4 regions of the Colwellia sp. BRX8-7 genome follow, and region 3 is predicted to be linked to each of the others. Evidence: predicted binding sites of a transcription regulator. Region 3 holds the regulator's gene; each other region holds the start of a gene.
The links. Region 3 encodes MetJ, which represses methionine synthesis genes. Its sites were predicted from a motif close to TAGACGTCTAGACGTCTA; they were not measured.
Positions count from the first base shown of each region.

Region 1: metK (methionine adenosyltransferase) is a predicted target of MetJ. The motif match lies at 4,565-4,582, and genes of this name have one in related genera.
Region 2: H4J57_RS14335 (cystathionine beta-lyase) is a predicted target of MetJ. The motif match lies at 3,483-3,500, and genes of this name have one in related genera.
Region 4: metA (homoserine O-succinyltransferase) is a predicted target of MetJ. The motif match lies at 4,495-4,512, and genes of this name have one in related genera.

Region 1 is NZ_JACGVP010000009.1:39,981-45,781, reverse strand. It holds gene H4J57_RS10315 (efflux RND transporter permease subunit) at 1-1,969, shown strand, start outside; gene H4J57_RS10310 (rhodanese-related sulfurtransferase) at 2,218-3,198, shown strand; gene metK (methionine adenosyltransferase) at 3,287-4,474, opposite strand; gene murI (glutamate racemase) at 4,605-5,453, opposite strand; gene H4J57_RS10295 (ABC transporter substrate-binding protein) at 5,557-5,801, opposite strand, start outside.
Region 2 is NZ_JACGVP010000014.1:72,668-78,468, forward strand. It holds gene secD (protein translocase subunit SecD) at 1-680, shown strand, start outside; gene secF (protein translocase subunit SecF) at 677-1,597, shown strand; gene H4J57_RS14330 (GNAT family N-acetyltransferase) at 1,688-2,209, opposite strand; gene H4J57_RS14335 (cystathionine beta-lyase) at 2,268-3,452, opposite strand; gene H4J57_RS14340 (DNA polymerase II) at 3,574-5,801, opposite strand, start outside.
Region 3 is NZ_JACGVP010000003.1:239,261-245,061, forward strand. It holds gene H4J57_RS04590 (malic enzyme-like NAD(P)-binding protein) at 1-682, shown strand, start outside; gene H4J57_RS04595 (hypothetical protein) at 929-1,282, shown strand; gene metJ (met regulon transcriptional regulator MetJ) at 1,305-1,634, opposite strand; gene metB (cystathionine gamma-synthase) at 1,818-2,975, shown strand; gene metL (bifunctional aspartate kinase/homoserine dehydrogenase II) at 3,016-5,466, shown strand; gene H4J57_RS04615 (hypothetical protein) at 5,659-5,801, shown strand, end outside.
Region 4 is NZ_JACGVP010000001.1:30,925-36,725, forward strand. It holds gene metH (methionine synthase) at 1-3,303, opposite strand, end outside; gene metA (homoserine O-succinyltransferase) at 3,363-4,310, opposite strand; gene recA (recombinase RecA) at 4,759-5,796, opposite strand.

The DNA.
Region 1 (5,801 bases), on a different contig from region 3:
TACTTTTGCCTTTATGTTGGCCATGGACTATTCGATTAACACTATCACTCTTTTTGGCTTAGTGCTGGCGATAGGTATAGTCGTTGACGATGCGATTATCGTTATTGAAAACGTAGAACGAATCCTTAAAGAAGAGCAACTTGAAATAAAAGCCGCTGTCACTAAGGCAATGGAACAAGTCTCAGGTCCTATTATAGCGACTACTTTGGTGTTACTAGCAGTATTTATTCCTGTGGCCTTTATGCCAGGTATTACCGGAGAACTGTACAAACAATTCTCGGTTACTATTTCATTTGCCGTTATCATTTCTTCTGTTAATGCCTTAACACTAAGCCCTGCGCTTTGTACGGTGTTATTAAGTAAAGATAATATGAAGCCAATAAAATGGTTAATCCCCTTTGAACGGGGTATTAAGAAGATGACTGGAGGCTATACCACAGCGGTAAATTTTTTATTAAAACGCGCAGCTCGTGTTGGTTTTATTGTTGGTATTTTATTTATGGCAACTGGTTGGTTAACAACGTCGGTACCTTCGGGGTTTGTGCCAAGTGAAGACCAAGGTTATGTTTTTCTTAATATTCAATTACCAGATGCTGCATCGAGTAATAGAACACAAGCACTTATTGATAAAATAACGCCGATAATAAAAGCTGATCCTGCGGTGACTGATGTGATTACTGTTGCTGGTTTTTCATTATTAGGAGGAGCGGGTTCTAATAATGGTTTAGGCATTATTATGCTAAAAGATTGGGAGGACAGAACTGAACCAGAATTAGCGTTACGTGCTGTTATTCAACGTTTAATGGGGCAACTTTGGACCATACCAGACGCGCAAATCATGATATTTAATCCGCCGCCTATTCCTGGGCTAGGGTCAAGTTCGGGGTTTGAATTTAAATTACAAGATAGTGAAGGCAGAAGCCCAAGTGATTTGGCGCAAGTGATGAATGGTCTTATTTATGAAGCTAATCAGCGTCCTGAATTAAATCAAGTTTTTAGTACTTACCGCGCTAATGTTCCGCAATATTTTTTAGAGGTCGATCGAAATAAAGCCAAAGCCCAAGGTGTCGCTTTGTCTGATATTTTTATTACTTTACAAGCCCAACTTGGCTCAATGTATATTAACGATTTTAGCCAGTTTGGCCGTACTTATAGAGTAACTGTTCAAGCAGAAAAAGAGTTCCGCAAAGACCCGTCTGACTTACGTCACTATTTTGTCCGTAATCAAGAGGGTGAAATGGTGCCATTAACGACACTGGCTAAGTTAGAACCTATTTTAGGACCAACAAGTATCGGACACTTTAATTTATATCGTAGTGCTAACATTACTGGGCAAGCAGCGAGTGGTCATTCATCAGGTGAGGCAATAGCTATTATGGAAGAATTAGCTGGAAACTTACCTCAGGGCTATATTTTCGAATGGGCCGGGCAGTCTAAACAAGAAATTGAGGCAGGTAATTTAGCACCTGTTCTATTTGGCTTAGCATTGTTGTTTGTTTACTTATTTTTAGTGGCGCAATATGAAAGCTGGACCATACCATTCTCGGTTATCGCAGCGGTTCCCTTGGCATTGTTTGGTTCAATGTTAACGCTGTATATCTTGGGCATGGAGAATAACATTTATGCTCAGGTGGGGTTAGTGCTACTCATCGGCTTATCGACTAAAACCGCGATTCTTATTGTTGAATTTGCCATGGAACTTAGAGCCGCAGGTAAAAGTATTATGGAAGCCGCGCTTGATGCCGCAAAATTAAGATTTAGAGCCGTATTAATGACTGCACTCTCTTTTGTGTTAGGTGTAATTCCTTTGGTTATGTCTTCGGGGGCAGGCGCTAGTAGCCGGATATTCTTGGGCGTTACCGTACTATCAGGTATGTTAGCTGCTACTATATTGGGTACTTTACTTGTGCCATATTTCTATATGATTATTCAAAGGTTGCGCGAAAAACTTAAAGGCTCACCGAGTTAACGAGTTTTTATTGAAATACTTTGCCTTTTAAAAGACTTTTCACTGTGGTGTTAAGTCTTTTTTTAGCTCTAAATAATACGATAGACAACAACTTTATAATTAAGGCGAGCGACGAGGTACTTTATCTAAATAAGCGCTTTTGATAGAATGCGCATCTTTCGACTAACATCGCTAGTAGCAGGTGTTGGTTTTATATTAATCTACAGCTCCGGATTTACGTTCTGGCTGGCTCAATGGGTATTATTACTATGCAAAATATTACTGTCTGTGCACTTTATAAATTTGTGCGCTTAGAAAACTTCGAACAACTTAAATCACCTTTATTAAGCGTTATGTTAGAAAACGAGATCAAAGGTACGTTATTACTCGCTAACGAAGGTATTAACGGTACGGTTGCAGGTACAAAAGCCAGTATCGATCTGCTTTTAGCTCATTTAGAGACGGATGAACGTTTAATTAATGTTTCTCATAAATATTCATATGCTGATGAAAACCCTTTTCAACGTAGCAAAGTAAAATTAAAAAAAGAAATTGTTACTATGGGTGTTGAAGGCATTGACCCATTATTAACCGTTGGTACTTATGTGAAACCAAAAGACTGGAATGCGCTTATTTCAGATCCAGAAGTTTTATTGATTGATACGCGTAACGATTATGAAATTGAAATTGGTACCTTTAAAAACGCCGTTAACCCTAAGACTGAAACGTTCCGTGAATTTCCAGAATATGTTGCCCAACATTTAGATAAAAATAAGCACAAAAAAGTGGCTATGTATTGTACTGGTGGTATTCGTTGCGAAAAATCAACAGCTTACTTGAAAGAGCAAGGCTTTGAAGATGTTTACCACCTTGAGGGAGGTGTGCTTAAATATTTAGAAGAAGTTGAACAAGAGAATTCAATGTGGGAAGGCGAATGTTTTGTTTTTGATGGCCGTGTTGCCGTTGGACATGGTTTAGAGCAAGGCCAGTACGACCAATGTTTTGCTTGTCGTTACCCGATAACAAGCGAAGAAATGCAAAGCGAACACTATGTTAAAGGTGTGAGTTGTCATCGTTGTTATGACAAGTATACCGACGAGCAGCGCAGTGGTTTCGCTGAGCGTGAGCGTCAAATAAATTTAGCGAACCAACGAGGCGAAAAGCATATTGGTGGCAATGTTCAAGATGTTATCGAACAACGACGAAAAGATAAAGTTGCCAGCAAAAAAGCACAGTCGACTAAGTCGTGATGAGCTAGGTTGCTATTTACCCTTTGAACAAAAAAAGCGACTTATTCAGTCGCTTTTTTATTAGGAGCCTTGATGTTTAGTCGTTAAACTAAAAACCAGCAGCTTTTCTAAGTGCGTCAGCTTTATCAGTTCTTTCCCACGTAAATGCAGTAAAAGTATCATCACCAACAGTGACTTCAACAGGTTCACGACCAAAATGTCCGTAAGCTGCTGTCATCTGATACATAGGGTGTAACAAATCAAGCATCTTAGTAATGCCGTATGGTCGTAAATCAAAATGTGCTCTTACCAATTCAATTAATTTTGCTTCAGAGACTTTACCGGTACCAAAAGTTTCAATTGAAATTGACGTTGGCTCAGCAATACCAATGGCATAAGAAATTTGAATTTCACAACGGTCAGCTAAACCAGCCGCAACGATGTTTTTTGCTACATAACGACCAGCATAAGCAGCACTGCGATCAACTTTTGATGGATCTTTTCCTGAGAAAGCCCCGCCACCATGACGAGCCATGCCGCCATAGGTATCAACAATAATTTTACGACCCGTTAAACCACAATCACCTACCGGACCACCAATAACAAAACGGCCAGTAGGATTAATAAAGTATTTAGTATCTTTAGTTAATAACTCGGCAGGTAACACAGCTTTGATAATATTTTCCATCACCGCTTCGTGCAAATCTTCTTGAGAAATCTCTGGATTATGTTGAGTTGATAAAACAACCGCGTCAATCGCTACTGGCTTATTATCTTCATAAATAAAAGTGACTTGAGATTTAGCATCAGGACGCAACCAAGGTAAGACCCCTGATTTACGGACTTCAGCTTGACGCTCTACTAAACGATGAGAATAAAATATTGGCGCAGGCATTAACGTTTCAGTTTCATTGGTCGCATAACCAAACATTAATCCCTGGTCACCAGCACCTTGATCTTCAGGGTTTGCTCGGTCAACACCTTGGGCAATCTCAGGTGATTGCTGACCAATTAAATTCATAATGCCACAAGTTTCACCATCAAAACCAACGTCAGACGAAGTATAGCCAATATTACTGATAACATTACGGGTAATCGCTTCTAGATCAACCCATGCCGTGGTAGAAACTTCACCTGAAATAATAGCTACACCAGTTTTCACCATAGTTTCACAAGCGACACGAGCATTCTTATCTTTAGCGATAATAGCATCAAGTACCGCATCAGAAATTTGATCGGCGATTTTATCCGGATGACCTTCAGAAACTGATTCAGAAGTGAAAAATTGAGTAGACATATAACCTCAGAAAAATGTAATAGTTTAAAATATTTTCGAATTGGAGTTATTCTAACTGCAAGATTAACTATTTTCTAGTTTTTTTACGCCTAGATGGCTAAACGGCTAAAAATAATTATTAATTGTTCATTTATAGAGCAGGAAATTGCTGAAGGGTAACATTCTGACCAAAAAGTACTGACATCAATTTGGCTTGTTGCTGAGATACCTTAGAGCTAAAAAAGTGTTGTTTCGAACTAGATAGAGTACTTGCCAATAATCCTTGGTTTGCCAGTTGCCGAGTAAGTTGATCCGTTACGGGCTGAGCGGTTTCCATGATGGTAATTTTATCACCAACAATTCTTTGTATAAGCGAACGAACAAAGGGGTAATGTGTACAACCTAAGACTAAGGTATCTATATTACTTTGCACAAGAGGTTGCAAAAAAGTATGCAGTATTTCAAGGCACTGTTCACTTTCATGAAGGCCTTGCTCGATAAGTTCTACTAAGCCAGGGCATGGCTGAATATAAATTTCAGCGCCATTTTTATGCTTATTCACTAAAGACAGAAACCGAGTATTTATTGCGGTTGCCCCTGTTACTAACAAGGCTACCTTCTTTGTTTTACTGTGCAACGCAGCGGGTTTTATCGCTGGTTCAACACCAATAATTGGAATTGAAACCCTCAAACGCAGTTGATCGATAGCGCTAACTGTTGCGGTATTACAGGCAACAACAATGGCTTTTACCTGTTGGCTAATCAACCAGTCAGCAATTTTATTTACCCGTTCAATAATTTCTGCTGACGACTTATCGCCATAAGGTGCAAATTGACTATCAGCCACATAAATAAGATTTTCATTGGGTAAATGCTGATGGATACACTTAGCAATCGACAAACCACCAATGCCAGAGTCAAAAATACCGATCGCTGGTGTGTCAGCATAAACTTGCCCTTGTGGTTTTTTTGATTTGTTGGCTAGATGATTTTGGGTCATGTTGTCTATTGTTATTAACTAACTGATAAAATTCGTCTTTGTTATATTGATTTTTTAGATAAAAGTAAAGCGCACTAGCCATTATTTACTAAGTATGTAGCGTTTACTGCACTTGCCACTTATTTCTCAGTTTGTCTAAAGTGCCATTTTTCTCTATTATTTTATAAGCGTTGGTATATTTAGTGACAATCTTTTTATCGCTATTTAGACTAAAAGCAAAATATAAGTCATGATTAACGACTGAGAGAGGTATAATTTTTTTTAGTCTACTTACCTCTAAATTTAATTTACTCGCTCGCGCCACTAAGGTGCTCTTTGTTCCCGTTATAAAATCAACTCTATTGAGGT
Region 2 (5,801 bases), on a different contig from region 3:
TAATTAATGTTGCCACCATTCAACAACACTTAGGTTCACAGTTTAGTATTACCAACATGCCCAGCCAACATGCGGCACAAGAACTGTCATTATTATTACGAGCAGGCTCGCTAACAGCGCCAGTAACTATAGTAAAACAGCGCACCATTGAAGCGACACTCGGCGAAAATAATATCAAAAATGGTATAAAAGCACTGAGTATAGGCATGGGGTTTACTTTGTTATTCATGGTTTTTTGGTATAGAACTTTGGGGCTTATCGCTAATGTAGCGTTAACATTAAACTTAATAAGCTTACTAGGGTTGATGTCGTTACTCCCTGGGGCAGTACTAACACTTCCGGGTATTGCTGGTTTAGTATTGACGGTTGGTATGGCTGTAGATACCAATGTACTTATCTTTGAGCGGATAAAAGAAGAGTTAAAGCGTGGACATAAAGTACTATCAGCTGTTGAGCAAGGCTATAAAAGTGCATTTTCAACAATTCTTGATGCCAATGTAACCACCATGATCACTGGTATTATTTTATACACCATAGGCAACGGCCCAGTAAAAGGTTTTGCCCTTATTTTGTGTTTAGGTATTTTAACCAGTATGTTCACCGGCGTTTTTGTTTCTAAAAGTTTAACAAACCTTGTCATTCGAAAAAATAAAGCTCAATTATTAGGTGTTAATGTATGAAAAATTTTAAAATAAATAGCACGTCTAAATTAAGTGTTTTTCGCCTAGTGGGTTGTTTTATAGCTATGATTTTTGTTGTTATAGCGCTAGTAGGACTATCAAATAAAGGTTTAGCACTCGGTTTAGATTTTACCGGTGGTTACTTAACTGAATTTTCAACCGAGAAATCACTCAGTCAACAGGATATGAATAACTTACTCAGTAACTATCTTCCAGAAAGCTTTAAACTGACCTCTGCAGAGCAAGGGACTCATTGGAGTGTTCAACAAGCAGATAATAACGTCAGTTTACAAGATAAGGCATGGCTATCTGATTTTGCTGACAAAAATCAACTAAACATTAGCCCTCAAGATGCTATTTACATTGGCAGCCAAGTCGGAGAAGACTTAATTAACCAAGGTGGCTTAGCACTATTAACCGCAATCATTGTTATCTTAATGTATTTGTCTTTTAGATTTGAATGGCGTTTAGCCGCGGGGGCTGTTATTGCGCTTTTTCATGATGTGCTTATTGTACTGGGGCTTTTTGCATGGTTTGGTATCCCCTTTGATTTAACAATATTAGCGAGTTTATTAGCTATTGTAGGGTACTCGTTAAATGACTCTATTATTGTCGGTGACAAAATCAGAGAAATAATGAAATCTACCCATGACACCACAATAGATGAAGTGATCAATCAAGCTATTAAATCAACTTTAGTGCGAACGATGATCACCTCAGGAACAACCTTAGTGACTATTATGGCTGTATGGGGTTTTGCCGGGGAGTCTTTAGCGGGGTTTTCTATTGCGCTATTTTCAGGGATTTTAGTGGGCACTTTCTCTTCTATTGTAATTGCGGCAACAGTGCCACAATTACTCGGGCTAACCGCTGATTATTATCAACAAAAAGAGCTAGAGGTTTGTCCTTTACCCTAATATAAACGGTTTGAGAGGAAATTGGCAACACTAGGATATTTGCACTTAAGTCCATATCCTAGTGTTAAACGTTACTGTCTTTAAAGTTGGTTACTGTTCAAAAATTGAAGCCAGTCTGACTTTATAAAGATTATTGGTTGACCCATAAAACTCAATAGTCTGTTCAAATACAAAACCAAGCTTTTTTAATAATACGTTAGAGGGAGTATTTTCTAGTGCGGTGATCGCGACAACATTTGCCGCATAATTATTGTCATAAGCAACTTTTAATACGGCTAATGAGGCTTCTCGAGCAAAGCCTTGCGAACAATATTCAGGTAACAAGGCATAACCTAAGTCAGGGAATTCCAATTCAGGCCGCTTTAACAAACCACAGAGTCCAATCGGTGTGTTATCACTTTTCAAAGCGACTAAATTTAGCCCAAAACCCTGTTCGCTATAGCTTGCTAGTGGACCATTAACTAAGTAGGCAATTGCATCTTTAGTCTCTCTAACCCCTTTATCACCAATGTTTTTAATAAAAGCATCATCATTCAATAATTGCAGAACAAATTCATGGTCCTGCTCATTCAGGTGCCTAATGGTTAACCTTTGTGTTGTGCATAGCAGCATGTAAATTCCAAACTTTTAACGCGTAAAGCCTAAGCTTTATTTTTTAATAAAATACTGTCTAAGATTTATTTTCTAAGGCAGTGTTCAATCTATCAAAGCCTCGAGCAAGGTCGGCAATTAAGTCATCAACATCCTCTAAACCTATATGCAGGCGAATTAATGGATATTCATAATTCCACTTTGTCGCTGTTCGCAAACGGCCAACATTGGTATTACCCAAAATTAAACTTTCAAAACCGCCCCACGAATAGCCCATTTTAAAATGTTCCATACCATCAAGTAAGGCATTAAGTGATTGCTTATCACCGCGGGTTAACACAAATGAAAACAAACCGTTAGCACCAGTAAAGTCACGCTTAAAATATTCATGGCCCGGACACGATTCGAATGCAGGATGAAGAATAACATCAACTTCTTCGCGTGTTGCTAACCAATTAGCCACTTTTAGCGCACTAATTTGATGTTGTTTTAAACGCACACCTAAGGTACGAATGCCACGCATTGCCAAATATAGATCATCGGGTGAAGTACATTGCCCCATCAGATAACTGTTTTCACGCAGTTGTGGCCAATACTCTTGTGTTGCTATTGCCGTACCCAACATGACGTCAGAATGACCAACAATATATTTAGTCGCTGCTTGAATCGAAATATCGACACCATAATCAAAAGGTTGAAAATTAACCCCTGCAGCCCAAGTATTATCGAGCATAACCATACAGCCATGCTGGTGAGCAACTTCAGCTATAACGGGAACATCTTGAACTTCCATGGTAATAGAGCCAGGAGACTCTAAGAAAATAAGTCGGGTATTTTCTTTAATAAGTCCATCTATATCTCGGCCAATAGTTGGATCGTAATAAGTCGTTTCAACGCCAATATTGACCAATATTTTATCGCAAAAATCACGAGTGGGTTCATAAGCCGTATCAACCATAAGGATATGGTCACCGGTTTTAACAAACGAAAGAATAGCATTAGTGATCGCCGCAGTACCCGATGGATAAATGGCACAACCAGCGCCGCCTTCGAGATCAGTCATAGCATCGGCGAAAGCAAAAGCCGTTGAGGTGCCTCTTCTGCCATAGAAAAGTACTTGATTACCACGATTTGCTGTTGCGTGATTCATTTCTTTAACTGTATTAAAAACAACGGTTGATGCACGCTCTACTGGGGGATTAACAACGCCACGTGTCCATTTTGATTTTCGTCCCGCATTGACTATTTTGGTATCGTTGATCATGATCTTTCATCCTAAAACATAAAATTCATTTAGCCATCTAAATAGCTAACTCAATAAAGTCACCTTATGATCTTTCCAAGCATGATGCACGATTTATTTATATTAATTAAAACAGCAGAGGCTATTGAAACAAGTTCATTTGATCACTGGTTAATTTTTCGAAACTACTCCCGACAAAAGGTAAAATAGCATCAGCAACGGTCGCTAATTGCCGATCGATATAAAACTGGTAATCGAGTGGCGCGTTAACATAACCTTTTGCTTGCGGTCCAGAAGTCGTGATCAAGTACTCTATCCAACCACGTTGCTGATATTTTAGCGGTTGCTTATTTATCTTGTTTATATCATCGGCTAAACGTGCTGCTTTCACATGTGGAGGCACGTTTTTAACGTAATGATCTAACTGCCTACGAATGCGTTTACGATACACCAGTAAATGATCTAATTGCCCTGCTGATGTTTGAGTAACAATATTGCGTACATAGTCAGCAAAAGGTTCGCCATTAAATATTTTTAAATACAACTCTCGTTGAAAAGTTTTAGCCAGTTCAGTCCAATCGGTGCGGACGCTTTCTAAGCCTTTAAAAATCAATTCTGATGAGCCATTCTTTTCTACCATGCCAGCATAACGCTTCTTAGTACCAACATCTTGCCCTCTGATGGTTGGCATCAAAAATTGGCTAAAATGTGTTTCAAACTCAATTTCAAGTTGGCTTTCTATCGCAAATTCTTTTTTAAGCGTTGCTTGCCACCTAAGATTAATTTTATCTTGTAAGGTTTTACCCAGCTTTTGACATTGCTGGTGGTTAAAATCATCGTCAACACTGACAAAAATAGAATCGGTATCGCCATAAATGACTTGATAACCATCATCTTCTAGCCACATTTTAGTGGTGATTAATAATTCATGGCTTCGTTTAGTGATTGAACCGGATAAACGAGGATCAAAAAATCGACATCCCGTTGAACCTAATACTCCATAAAACGAATTCATAATAATTTTTATTGCTTGTGACAATGCCGCATTTTTATCTTTTTTAGCGATATCACGCTCTAACCACAACTCATTAATAATTTCAGGTAAAAAATGCTTATCTCTAGAGAAATAAGCACCATCAAAACCTTTGATACTAGTCTCTGGTGATTGTAAACCTTCAATTAGGCCCATAGGATCAATATTAAAACTTCGAATAATAGAGGGGTAAAGACTTTTAAAATCAAGTACTAAGACGTTTTTATATAAACCCGGAATAGAGTCCATCACATAACCACCAGGAGAAATTAGCCCTTGCAAGCCATCGCCCATATTGGGCGCAATATAACCACTACGGTGTAATTTAGGTAAATATAAATTGGTAAACGCTGCCACAGAGCCGCCAATACGGTCTATAGATAAACCAGTTAGTTTGGCGCGCAAACGCGTGAATTCGAGTAACAAGGATTGTTCAAAGATCAGCGTAACTAAATGGCAATCTTCAAGGTTATAAGCGGCTAAAGCTAGCTTGTCATTGGCAAAGTTGTCGTTAATCTCTTGCATTCTATTGTCAACATCATCGACCTTTTTCCCTTTACCTAATAAGGCATTGGCAACAAAATCAAGGGAAAAACTTGGAAAGTTATAAGTCGCGTTTTTTAGTAAATCAATACCATCAAGGACCACTCTGCCAGCGACATCAATAAATTTTTGTTCATTTTGACTACCACCTGCCGAACGTGTTCGCCAGCGAGGTGACTTATCATTGCGGCCGATATTAAAAGGGATGTTATAAATATCACACCGTTTTTGTAGCAAATTAAAATCAAAGTTTATCACGTTCCAACCAATAAAAATGTCGGGGTCGTGGATTTTTATCCAAGCGATCAGCTCAGCGAGCAGCGCTTGTTCATTGTCAAGCCAAACGATGTGCTCTGCGATTTCTGTCGCCTCAGCGTCGGATAACTTTGACTGCGTTATTTTTGCTAAAAACTTGTTTTGATCACCGATCATCAAAACACATTTTATCGGCTTACCATCAGACATTTTATGAGAATGTAAACCAATAGAATAAAGCTCCCCTACCATTGAACACTCAATATCAAGTGATACCATAGTTAAAGCAATATCATCAAGTAACTGAGTCTTATCCGTTGCTCGGCATTTGTCACTATAAAAGGTAGCAAAGTTAGTCTGTGAAAACTGTTTGGCAGATTCGGTTACCGATGAAGCTGTTAACCGAGGGATAAATTCAATACCAGCGGTAATAAAGCGCTCCATTAAAAAGCGTTCATCAGGGCGAAAATCGTCTTCATAGCATTTTATTTTGGCTTGTTTTAAAACATCCCGTGCGCGATAGAATTCACGCATCGTTG
Region 3 (5,801 bases):
CAACATTATTTGTCTTGGCGCAGGCGCAGCAGCGATTGCTTGTATGGAACTATTAATCAAATGTGGCGCTCAGCGCGAAAAAATCTACATGCTTGATACTAAAGGTGTCATTCACACCCGACGTGATGATCTTAACGAATATAAGCGTATGTTTGCTAATAATACTGATAAACGTACCCTTGAAGATGTTATCGATGGCGCAGATGTATTTGTTGGTGTTTCTGGACCTAATCTACTTTCTGCTGAGCATGTAAAATTAATGGCACCCAATCCAATTATCTTTGCTTGTTCAAACCCAGATCCTGAAATAAAACCCTCATTAGCGCTTGCTGTTCGTGATGATCTTATTATTGCTACAGGTCGCTCTGATTACCCTAACCAGGTCAATAATGTGTTATGTTTTCCTTTTATTTTTCGTGGCGCTTTAGATGTTCGCGCTAGAACGATTAACGATGAGATGAAAATTGCCGCTGTCCATGCAATTCGTGAATTAGCAAAGGAACCTGTTTCGCAAGAAGTGTTAGATGCTAGTGGTGAGAAAAGTTTGACCTTTGGTAAGGAGTATATTATTCCTAAGCCGATGGATCCACGTTTGTGTGGTCGAGTAGCGCTTGCCGTTGCTAAAGCGGCGGTTGAGTCTGGAGTGGCAGCCCTAGAATTACCTGAAAACTATATGGAATAATCAGTAGTATTTATTAATAACGCTGTAAAAGGAGAGCTCGACTCTCCTTTTTTTATTCATGACAAATAGTAGGTCATGGTGCAGTGACTACATGGACGCAGAAAGTAGGAATTAAGAAATAGGGTAACGCAGCAGCAGTTACCTCTTGTACGTCATCTATATTCCTGACAAATCATTAATACTTGCACCTCTGTAGACAATGTCACCGATGGCAAAGCATAACAATATTGAGTAGGACGAATAACAATGAAAACTTCAACGAAAGCCGTTTTACTCTCAGCACTTGTTTACCCGGGTATTGGCCAACTAATGTGTCACGCTTATCGACGGGCTACGTTATTTATTTTAAGTTTCTCAGTGACGGTATATTTGTATATTGAAGAAGTGATGAGGCAATATCAGCCACTTATTAATAAAGTTAAATCAGGTGACGTTGCGCTCAATAGCCAAGCACTGATCGCTGAGATGTCAAAAAATCCCATTATTGTTGACCCTATCTTAATGAGTACATTAACCTATACACTATTAACTTGTTGGTTACTGGCTATTGTAGATGCTTACCGTATGGGCATAAAAAAAGACGCCAGAGCGTCTTTTTAAGGAAGTGTATTAAAACCCTAAGCTACTCGTCTTCAATTTCAAATTGACTGAAGTCGGTAATACCTTTTGCTATTAAGGCTTCGCGCACACTTTTAGGTAGCATCTCTGTATTGTCTTTTGTTAAATCGCCATCATCAGGAAGAGGCTGTCCGGTAAAAGCATGCAGAAAAGCTTCACATAACAATTCGCTGTTAGTTGCATGGCGTAAGTTGTTAACTTGCCGACGAGTACGTTCATCCGTTAACACTTTCAGTACCCGCAACGGGATTGAGACCGTGATTTTTTTAACTTGCTCACTTTTTTTACCATGTTCGGCGTATGGTTTTATATAATCGCCATTCCACTTTGCCATTTAATTACCTTTGTTTAGCTAAATTACTTTTTATAAGTTAGATTTTACTGGTTGTTGGCGTTGAGTCAATAACGAATGTGTAGAAGTTTAGAAGTCTAAAGTTCTTGACCGACAAAAGTAAAGCGTTTAGAGTTATAGACGTCCAAACATCTATTTGATTTTACTGCCCGATTGGAGCAAAAAATGACAAGCAAAAAACCAGCAACATTAGCTGTTAGAGCCGGCATTAATAGTGATGAACATCACGGTGCGGTTGTTCCTGCCATTCATTTATCGAGTACTTATGCTTTAAAAGGCTTCAACAATAAGCGCCAATTTGATTATTCCAGAACAGGCAACCCCACTCGAAGCACGTTTGCACAAGCTATCGCTGATTTAGAGCAGGGTGCTGTAGGCATTGTTACCAGCACAGGAATGTCAGCGGTGCACTTAATTTGTCAGTTACTGACAACAAAAGATACGGTTGTTATTCCACATGATTGCTATGGTGGAAGTTATCGCTTGTTTACCCACCTAGCAAAACGTGGCTTATTTAATGTGCTTGTTGTTGATCAAAACGATGATCAAGCGTTAGCGCAAGCGCTTGAACAAAAGCCAAGATTAGTTTTGATTGAGTCACCCAGTAACCCATTATTACGGCTGGTTGATATAAAAAAGGTTACTCAAGCCAGTCATGCTGTTGGTGCTTTAGTGGCAGTAGATAATACGTTTCTTTCTCCCTTGTTACAGCAACCGCTATTATTAGGTGCTGATATTGTTTTTCACTCGACAACTAAATATATTAATGGTCATAGTGATGTTGTGGGTGGGGTGTTAGTAACAAAAGAAAAAGAACTGGGTGAAGAGCTAGCGTGGTGGGCAAATTGTATTGGTATTACGGGCTCACCTTTCGACAGCTATCTGGCATTACGTGGCTTAAAAACCTTACCACTGCGCATGAAACAGCATCAAGAAAATGCTAATGCTGTTGCAAAATACTTAGAAAATCATCGAGCAATTAACGCGGTATACTTTCCTGGTTTAAAAAATCACCCGGGACACGAAATTGCTAAGCGTCAGCAAAAAGATTTTGGCGCTATGATGAGTTTCGAAATAAAAGGTGGTGTTGAAGCGGTTAAAGTACTCTTTGACAACTTATCACTCTTTACCTTGGCACAGTCATTAGGTGGCGTTGAAAGTTTAATCAGTCATCCATCAACGATGACCCATGCAGGTATGGAAATTGAAGCACAAATTGCAGCAGGTATCACTCAATCTTTAATTCGAATTTCTGTCGGTATTGAAGATGTTAGTGATATTATTAATGACTTAGAACAAGCTTTATCGGTAAGCCAAATTTAAAGTTGTAGACTATTTTTAGTAGAAGAATTAATGAGTGAAAATGACACAGTCAAATACAGTAGAACAATTATCATCAGGGAATAATCAACTGGCGAAGCATGCTATTCATGTACACAAATTTGGTGGCAGTAGCTTAGCAACTACCCAATGTATTGAACGTGTGGTTGATATTATTCGTCAAAACTGTCAACTAAATGATTTAGTTGTTGTTTCGGCAAATGGAAACACTACGGATGACTTATTCAATATTTATAAACTCGCACTTGAAAAAAGTGACGAGCTGTTTTTGGCTATTGAAACACTAGAGAAATCACAAAGCACATTAATTGGTGAGTTATTGAACCCTAGCAGTGCAGCAGACCTTATCAAGGTTTTGTCTGATGATATAACACAATTAACGGCTTGGTTATCTGATCAGCCAAGCCAACACCATGCAGATATGCTGGCATTTGGTGAACTGTGGTCGGCGCGTTTATTATCGGCGGTGTTAAGTGAAAAAGTTTGTCCAAGTTATGCTATTGACGCGCGTGACTTTCTGGTTATCAATAATGATAAAGACTGTGCAGTCGACAATCAGCAAAGTAGTCAAAATTTTCAGCAGAATTTACAAAAAGGAAAGTTGGCGGTTATTACTGGTTATATCACTAAAAATTCTCAAGGTGAAACCTGTACTTTAGGTCGTAATGGTAGTGACTATTCAGCAACAATTATTGCATCACTGTCGGGCGCGCTGAATGTTACCCTATGGACTGACGTTGATGGCATTTATAGTGCCGATCCTCGTATTGTACCACTTGCCCGTAAATTACATCGCTTACCTAATGGTGTCGCGAAAGAATTGGGCCGCTTAGGTAACCCGGTTCTGCATGCAAAAACCTTACAGCCGCTCACTAACCACAGCACACACCTTCATGTAGCAAGTAGCTTTGATCCTGAAATTTCTGGTACAGAGATAGGAAAATTTGGTCAAATTGCTAAACAGGAACTGTCGGTTACCTCGCTTAACGATCTGTTACTGGTAAAATCGACCAGTTTAGCCGGTTCGTTTGGTGAACAAGCCAGTAATGAGTTTTCTGCGATATGTAGTGATATTCAGCAAGGCTTTATGGTTATCCACCAAACACAACAAAAATTAGTGAGTCAGTGGCTGGCGAGTCATGATACCGAAGTATCATTCACACCGGTGTCGATTATAGCGATTGTTGGTCATAGTGTGGTAAATCAAGGTAATATCCAAGCGCGCTTTAAACGTGCCCTCAAGCATACTCATGTACTGCAGGTGGTGAACTCGTTAAGTGAGCATAGTATTATCGCCATTCTTCAGCAGAGTTGTACCGGTGAGTTACTTAATAATGTTCATTATGATATGACTAAAGACGCTCGACACATAGGTGTTGTTGTTTCAGGGCTTGGTAATATAGGTCAACGATTCTTAGACTTGTTACCCGCGCAACTCAATCGAGTCTCTGTGTTAGAGAACGTTCATTTAGTCGGTTTAGTCACTTCTAAAAAAGCACTGCTTAATACCGATGGTATCGATGTTAATCAAGCAATGTCGCTCTATGAAAGAGATGCTACGCCTTGTGATAATGCCTTATTGATGTCGTGGTTAACGAACCATCCTTACGACGAATTAATTGTTGTCGATATCACCCCTAGCGAACATTTTAGTGATTTGTACAGTGAGTTCTTTAAAGAAGGTATTCATGTTATTGGTGCCAATAAATGGGCGGCTTCTGCCAGTACCGCTCGCTATAATGACTTAGTATTAAGCGCGGCTGAAAATAAAAGCTTATGGTTAGGAAGTACTACTGTTGGCGCCGGTTTACCGGTTAACTTTGCCATTAACGATTTATTGAAAAGTGGCGATAAGATAACGGAAATATCAGGAATTTTTTCAGGCACGCTTTCTTGGCTATTTGAAACCTACGATGCCAGTGTACCGTTTTCAACCTTATTAATGGATGCCTTATCTCAAGGGATCACTGAACCCGATCCACGAGAAGATCTGTCTGGGCGAGATGTGCAACGAAAATTACTGATCTTAGCGCGTATGGCAGGTTTTGAATTATCACTTGATGATATTGAATGCGAAAATTTAGTGCCAGAATCCTTACAAGGGTTATCAACGACGGAATTTTTAGCAAAGTCAGCAGACTTGGACAGTTACTTTGCTGAACAACTCACTAGCGCATCTAAACAGCAAGCCTGTATTCGTTATATTGCAAAATTCTGTGTCAACGAACAAGGCCAATTGAGCGCTAAGGTTTATCTTGCGACGCTTGCTAAGAATGATCCCTTTGCCTCTTTAACTCCGGGTGATAATATCTTTTTAATTAAGAGCCATTGGTATCAAGATAACCCGCTTATTATTCGTGGACCAGGCGCGGGTCGTGATGTTACCGCGGGTGGCCTACATTCAGACTTAGTGAGTATTTGCCAGCAACTGGCCGGTAAAAAACACCAAGTTAAAATCAAAGGTCTAAGTTAAATTAGCTTAATCTAGCTATCATCATTATTACTACACTAGGCATTAATACGCTAAATGAGAAAAAGCACAACTTGTAGGTTGTGCTTTTTCTCAATCGATACTAATAAACACTTGTCTGTTATCGCATTATTAACTAGCATTTAGATAATTAAAAAAAGTAGCTACTTAGCACAGGCACCAAGTTGTATTTACATGGAAAATAAAACCTATAGCGACAGCTATTTTACCAGCCAAGTAAAAAGTCTTTTAAGCAGAATTTATGGCCACAGCCAATTAAATGATTCCGTTCTTGAGCGTGCGATTGAGTACTATGAAAAACAATCTTTTATTGAGCA
Region 4 (5,801 bases), on a different contig from region 3:
TGCTAATCGGTCGGCAACAGCTTTAACTAAAATACTATTGTAGTCATCATGTTGAGCGGCGAACTCCTTCACTAGGTCATCACAACCATAACCTGCAGATACCGCGAAAGCACCAACATAATCTTTAATACCTGAGGTTTTATCCGCGATGTAATCAGCCAAACAACGGTTAAACTGCCCTGCTGGTTTTTTACTTTGTTGACGTAATTGATGCAGTTTCATCAATTGCTTATCTCGGTTTTCATCTGCAAACAATATTAAATCGTCTTGTTGACGATGAGCTGGAAACAGACCAAAAACCGCTTTTGCCGTTAACTTTTTACTGTTAATAATATCGTCTAATAAAGCATTAGCATCATTAAATAGATTAGTTGCCTCTTCGCCGACCACTTCGTGTCGTAAAATAAGCGGATATTTGCCTGATAATTGCCAAGTCATGAAAAATGGCGTCCAATCGATGTAGTTTCGAATGACATTTAAATCAAGATTATCAAGTACCGTAATACCAAGTTTATTGGGTATTTTAGGGGTATAGTTTTCAAAACTTATCGGCGCAGCATTTGCGCGTGCATCTTCTAATGATATTAAGCTTGAACGTGGTCCTTTTTTATAATGACGCTCACGTACCCGCACATATTCATCATCTTGACGCGCTAAAAATGCCGCACGTTTCTCACTATCATCTGAAAGTAAGGTACTAACGACTGAAACTGAACGCGACGCATTAGGCACATATATCACCGGATGTTGATATTGTTGCTCTATTTTAACGGCAGTATGAGCTTTTGATGTTGTCGCGCCACCAATAAGTAACGGCAAGTCAAAATTAAGACGTTTCATTTCTTTAGCAACATGCACCATTTCATCAAGTGACGGTGTTATCAAACCTGACAATCCAATCACATCGACCTTTTCGGCTTTCGCCACACGCAAGATATCATCACAAGAAACCATGACACCTAAATCAATAATTTCGTAGTTGTTACATTGCAAAACAACACCGACTATATTTTTACCAATATCGTGGACATCACCTTTTACCGTTGCTAGTAAGATTTTACCGTTTGATTTTATTTCAGTTTTTTCAGCTTCAATAAATGGATTTAAATGAGCAACAGCTTGTTTCATCACTCGGGCCGATTTTACCACTTGTGGCAGAAACATTTCGCCAGCACCAAATAAATCGCCAACGGTATTCATACCATCCATTAATGGCCCTTCAATAACATCAAGAGGTCGTTCAGCAACTAGCCTTGCTGCTTCAGTATCTTCGACAATAAATTCATTAATGCCTTTAACCAAAGAGTATTCTAAACGCTCTTTAATCGGTAGCTCACGCCAGGTTAAATCAGCCTTATTATTTTTGCTCCCCGCTTGCCCGCGATAAGACTCAGCCACATCAAGTAAGCGTTCTGTTGCGTCGTCATCGCTATTTTGTATGACATCTTCAACAGCAAGGCGGAGATCGTCAGGAATATCTGAATAAATAGCTAACTGACCTGCATTTACAATGCCCATGTCCATACCATTTTTTATTGCGTGATATAAAAACACCGCATGAATCGCTTCACGTACTGGGTTATTACCACGAAATGAAAATGACACGTTAGAAACACCGCCCGAAATCATCGCATGAGGCAGGTTTTCTTTTATATCGGCAACCGCTTCAATAAAATCTACCGCATAGTTATTATGCTCTTCGATACCGGTTGCTACTGCAAAAATATTGGGATCAAAGATAATATCTTCTGCAGGAAAGCCTATTTCATTGACTAAAATTTCATAAGCACGTTTACATATTTCATACTTACGTACCCGAGTGTCTGCTTGACCTTGTTCGTCGAAGGCCATAACAATAACAGCCGCACCATAACGGCGTAGAAGTTCAGCTTGTTTACGGAAGTTTTCTTCGCCCTCTTTCAAGCTGATTGAGTTAACAACCCCCTTGCCCTGAATACATTTCAAGCCTTCTTCTAAAATATCCCATTTAGAAGAATCAAGCATAATCGGCACCTTCGCGATATCAGGTTCACCGGCGATTAAATTCAAATAACGGATCATCGCCGCTTTCGAATCAAGCATGCCTTCATCCATATTTATATCTATAATTTGCGCGCCATTGGCAACTTGTTGCAGGGCAACAGCGACGGCTTGTTCATAATTTTCTTCGGTAATTAAGCGCTTAAATACAGCAGAGCCAGTAACATTAGTTCGTTCGCCAACGTTAACAAATAATGAACTTTCCTCTATGGTTAACGCTTCAAGCCCAGACAAACGACAAGCAATTTTCCTGGCGCTGATTTCCCTAGGTTTTACATTGGCAACCGCATCCGCCATACCTTTTATATGCGCTGGCGTTGTACCACAACAGCCACCAATAATGTTAAGGAATCCCGACTCAGCCCACTCATTGACATGAACATTCATATCTTCGACGCTGAAATCGTATTCACCAAAGGCATTAGGCAAGCCTGCATTAGGATGAGCTGAAACAGCAAAGTCTGATATTCGACTCAATTCTGCGACATATTGTCTTAGTTCAACCGGACCTAATGCACAGTTCAAACCAAATGAAATAGGTTTTGCGTGGCGCAATGAATTATAAAAAGCTTCGGTGGTTTGCCCAGACAATGTTCTGCCTGATGCATCAGTAATGGTACCCGAGACCATTACTGGTAAACGTAACTGCAATTCATCAAAAACAGTTTCAACCGCAAAAATAGCCGCTTTAGCATTTAAGGTATCAAAGATAGTCTCAATAAGAATAATATCTGAGCCACCTTCAATCAGTGCTTTCGTTGATTCTATGTAGGCATCTTTTAATTGATCAAAAGTCACATTACGATAAGCAGGATCGTTAACATCGGGTGAAATAGAACATGTTCTGTTCGTTGGCCCTAAAACGCCGGCAACAAACCTAGGCTTATCAGGGTTTTTAGCGGTAAATTCATCCGCTGCTGCACGGGCTATTTGTGCCGCCGCTAAATTGATTGCCGCACTGTAAGACTGCATATCGTAATCTGCCATCGCAATCGTCGTGGCATTAAAAGTATTCGTTTCAAGAATATCAGCACCCGCTTCAAGGTATTCATAGTGAATAGCTTTAATTACCTCGGGTTGTGTAAGCACTAACATATCATTATTGCCTTTGACATCAAGATGCCAATCAGCAAACTGTTCACCTCGGTAATCTTGTTCTTCAAATTTATAGGCTTGGATCATCGTCCCCATAGCACCATCTAAAATAAGAATTCTTTTTTGTATTTGTTGCTCAAGACGACTAAATGATGCTGATTTTTTCATACTATTTCTCTACTTTTACTTTCAAACTTAATTTAATGGCTAGATATATCCGACACTGTTTATATTTCTGCATCTGGGTGTATTGCTTTAATATTTGTTGCGTCTAGCTTGTACGGTGTGATCTGATAGACATAATAGTTTAGCCAATTAGTAAATAATAAACTGGCATGACTACGCCATGAACTGTGTGGCACTTTTGTTATATCATCATTAATATAGTAATTATTGGGCATAACTGCATCAACATCAGCCTTAAGGTCACGTTGAAACTCTTCATCTAGCGTGGTTGAGTCATATTCTGGATGACCGGTTAAATAGACCTGCTGTTTATTTTTGCTCGCGACCACATAAACGCCTGCTTGAGGAGATTCAGCAACAATCTTTAATTCAGGAATTGATAGGTAATCAGACTTATCAATATATCCAAATCGTGAGTGTGGGACATTAAAAAATTCTTCAAAGCCGCGGGTAAGCTGTTCTTTTTGGTCAACAGGGCTATGCTGAAAAACACCAGATAATTTTTCTTTTCTTAAATGTCGTCGCAATCCATAGTGATGATATAGAGCGGCATGAGCAGCCCAACAAGAAAACATTGTTGAGGTGACATTTTCTTCAGCCCAATCAAATATTTCACAGATTTTATCCCAGAAAGTTACTTTTTCGTATTCCATTAACGCCAATGGTGCACCGGTTATAATTAGGCCATCGTATTGAGTATTTTTAATGTCATCAAAGAGACGGTAAAAATTATCTAAGTGCTCTTTCGGCGTATGTTTGGATTCATTGGCGTGAATACGTACAAAATCGACATTTATTTGTAAAGGTGTATTAGACAATACCCGTAATATTTGAACTTCTGTTTCAATTTTATTAGGCATTAGATTGAGAATAGCGACTTTCATTGGGCGAATTTCTTGACTTGCCGCTCTACGCTCAGACATTACAAAAATATTTTCTTCACCTAAAATAGACAAAGCAGGTAATAAATCTGGAATTTTAATGGGCATAGCGTTTACCTAATCAAATAATGTCAAACAAGCATGAACACTTCGTTCTCTACTTTCATTTATTAACTTATATTATGGCTACCAATCAACATACAGGTTTCGACTAACTCAAGCACTACGAATGATAACGGATATATAAATATTATCATTTTATGGTACGTGTATTTTTAGCTATGTCAACATCTAAACGTATAGACGTCTATAATGTTTTTTACGTTAATATTATTTGTCATCTATAACCCTAGCGAGTAAATATTGGTGGAACTAGCCTAATAGAGTGCTACGTAGAAAAACGGGGGGTATTCGGGCAGTAAAGATGCTTAGGTAAAATACTATATCAGCATATTAAAGAACGATAGCATAAGAGAGAGAAGTCACTAATTAGATATAAAAAAGCCACTGTAAATACAGTGGCTTAATAATTTTTTAAACGTTTAATGTTTAATGTTTATTCTACAGCTTCTTCTTCTTTAGCTGGCTTTTCACTTGCTCTTACACTTTTAATTAACAGTAAGTCGCGTAAACGCTTATCAAGTTCTTTTGCCATTTCAGGTTTTTCTGCTAAAGATTTAGCCGCATTTGCTTTACCTTGGCCAATACGATCGCCATTGTAGCTATACCAAGAACCGGCTTTTTCAACCATGTTATGCAAAACACCTAAATCAATTAATTCACCTAAGCTGTTAATACCTTCGCCATATAAAATCTGAAATTCTGCTTGTTTAAAAGGAGGCGCTATTTTGTTTTTAACCACTTTTACGCGAGTTTCGTTACCAATAATTTCGTCGCCTGCTTTTACAGCACCGATACGTCGAATATCTAAACGAACAGAAGCATAAAACTTAAGTGCATTACCACCAGTTGTGGTTTCAGGGCTACCAAACATTACACCAATTTTCATACGAATTTGGTTAATGAAAATAATCATGGTATTTGATTTTTTCAAGTTACCTGTCAACTTACGCATTGCTTGTGAAAGCATACGGGCTTGTAATCCCATATGAGAGTCACCCATATCGCCTTCAATTTCTGCTTTTGGTGTAAGGGCAGCAACAGAATCGACAACAATAACGTCTATAGCACCTGAACGCGTTAGCATGTCACAAATTTCCAATGCTTGCTCACCGGTATCAGGCTGAGAAACAAGTAATTCGTTGATGTTAACACCTAACTTTTCAGCATAAATAGGGTCAAGTGCATGCTCAGCATCAACAAAGGCACAAACTTTACCGTTACGCTGAGCTTCAGCAATAACTTCAAGCGTTAACGTTGTTTTACCACTTGATTCAGGACCATAAATTTCAACAACACGCCCAAGTGGCAAACCACCCGCACCGAGTGCAACATCAAGCGCCAATGAACCTGTAGAAATGGTTTCAACATCCATGGTGTTATTATCACCAAGCTTCATAATTGAGCCTTTACCAAATTGTCTTTCAATTTGACTTAATGCTGCTGCTAATGCTTTTTCTTTATCATCTTTCATGTTTG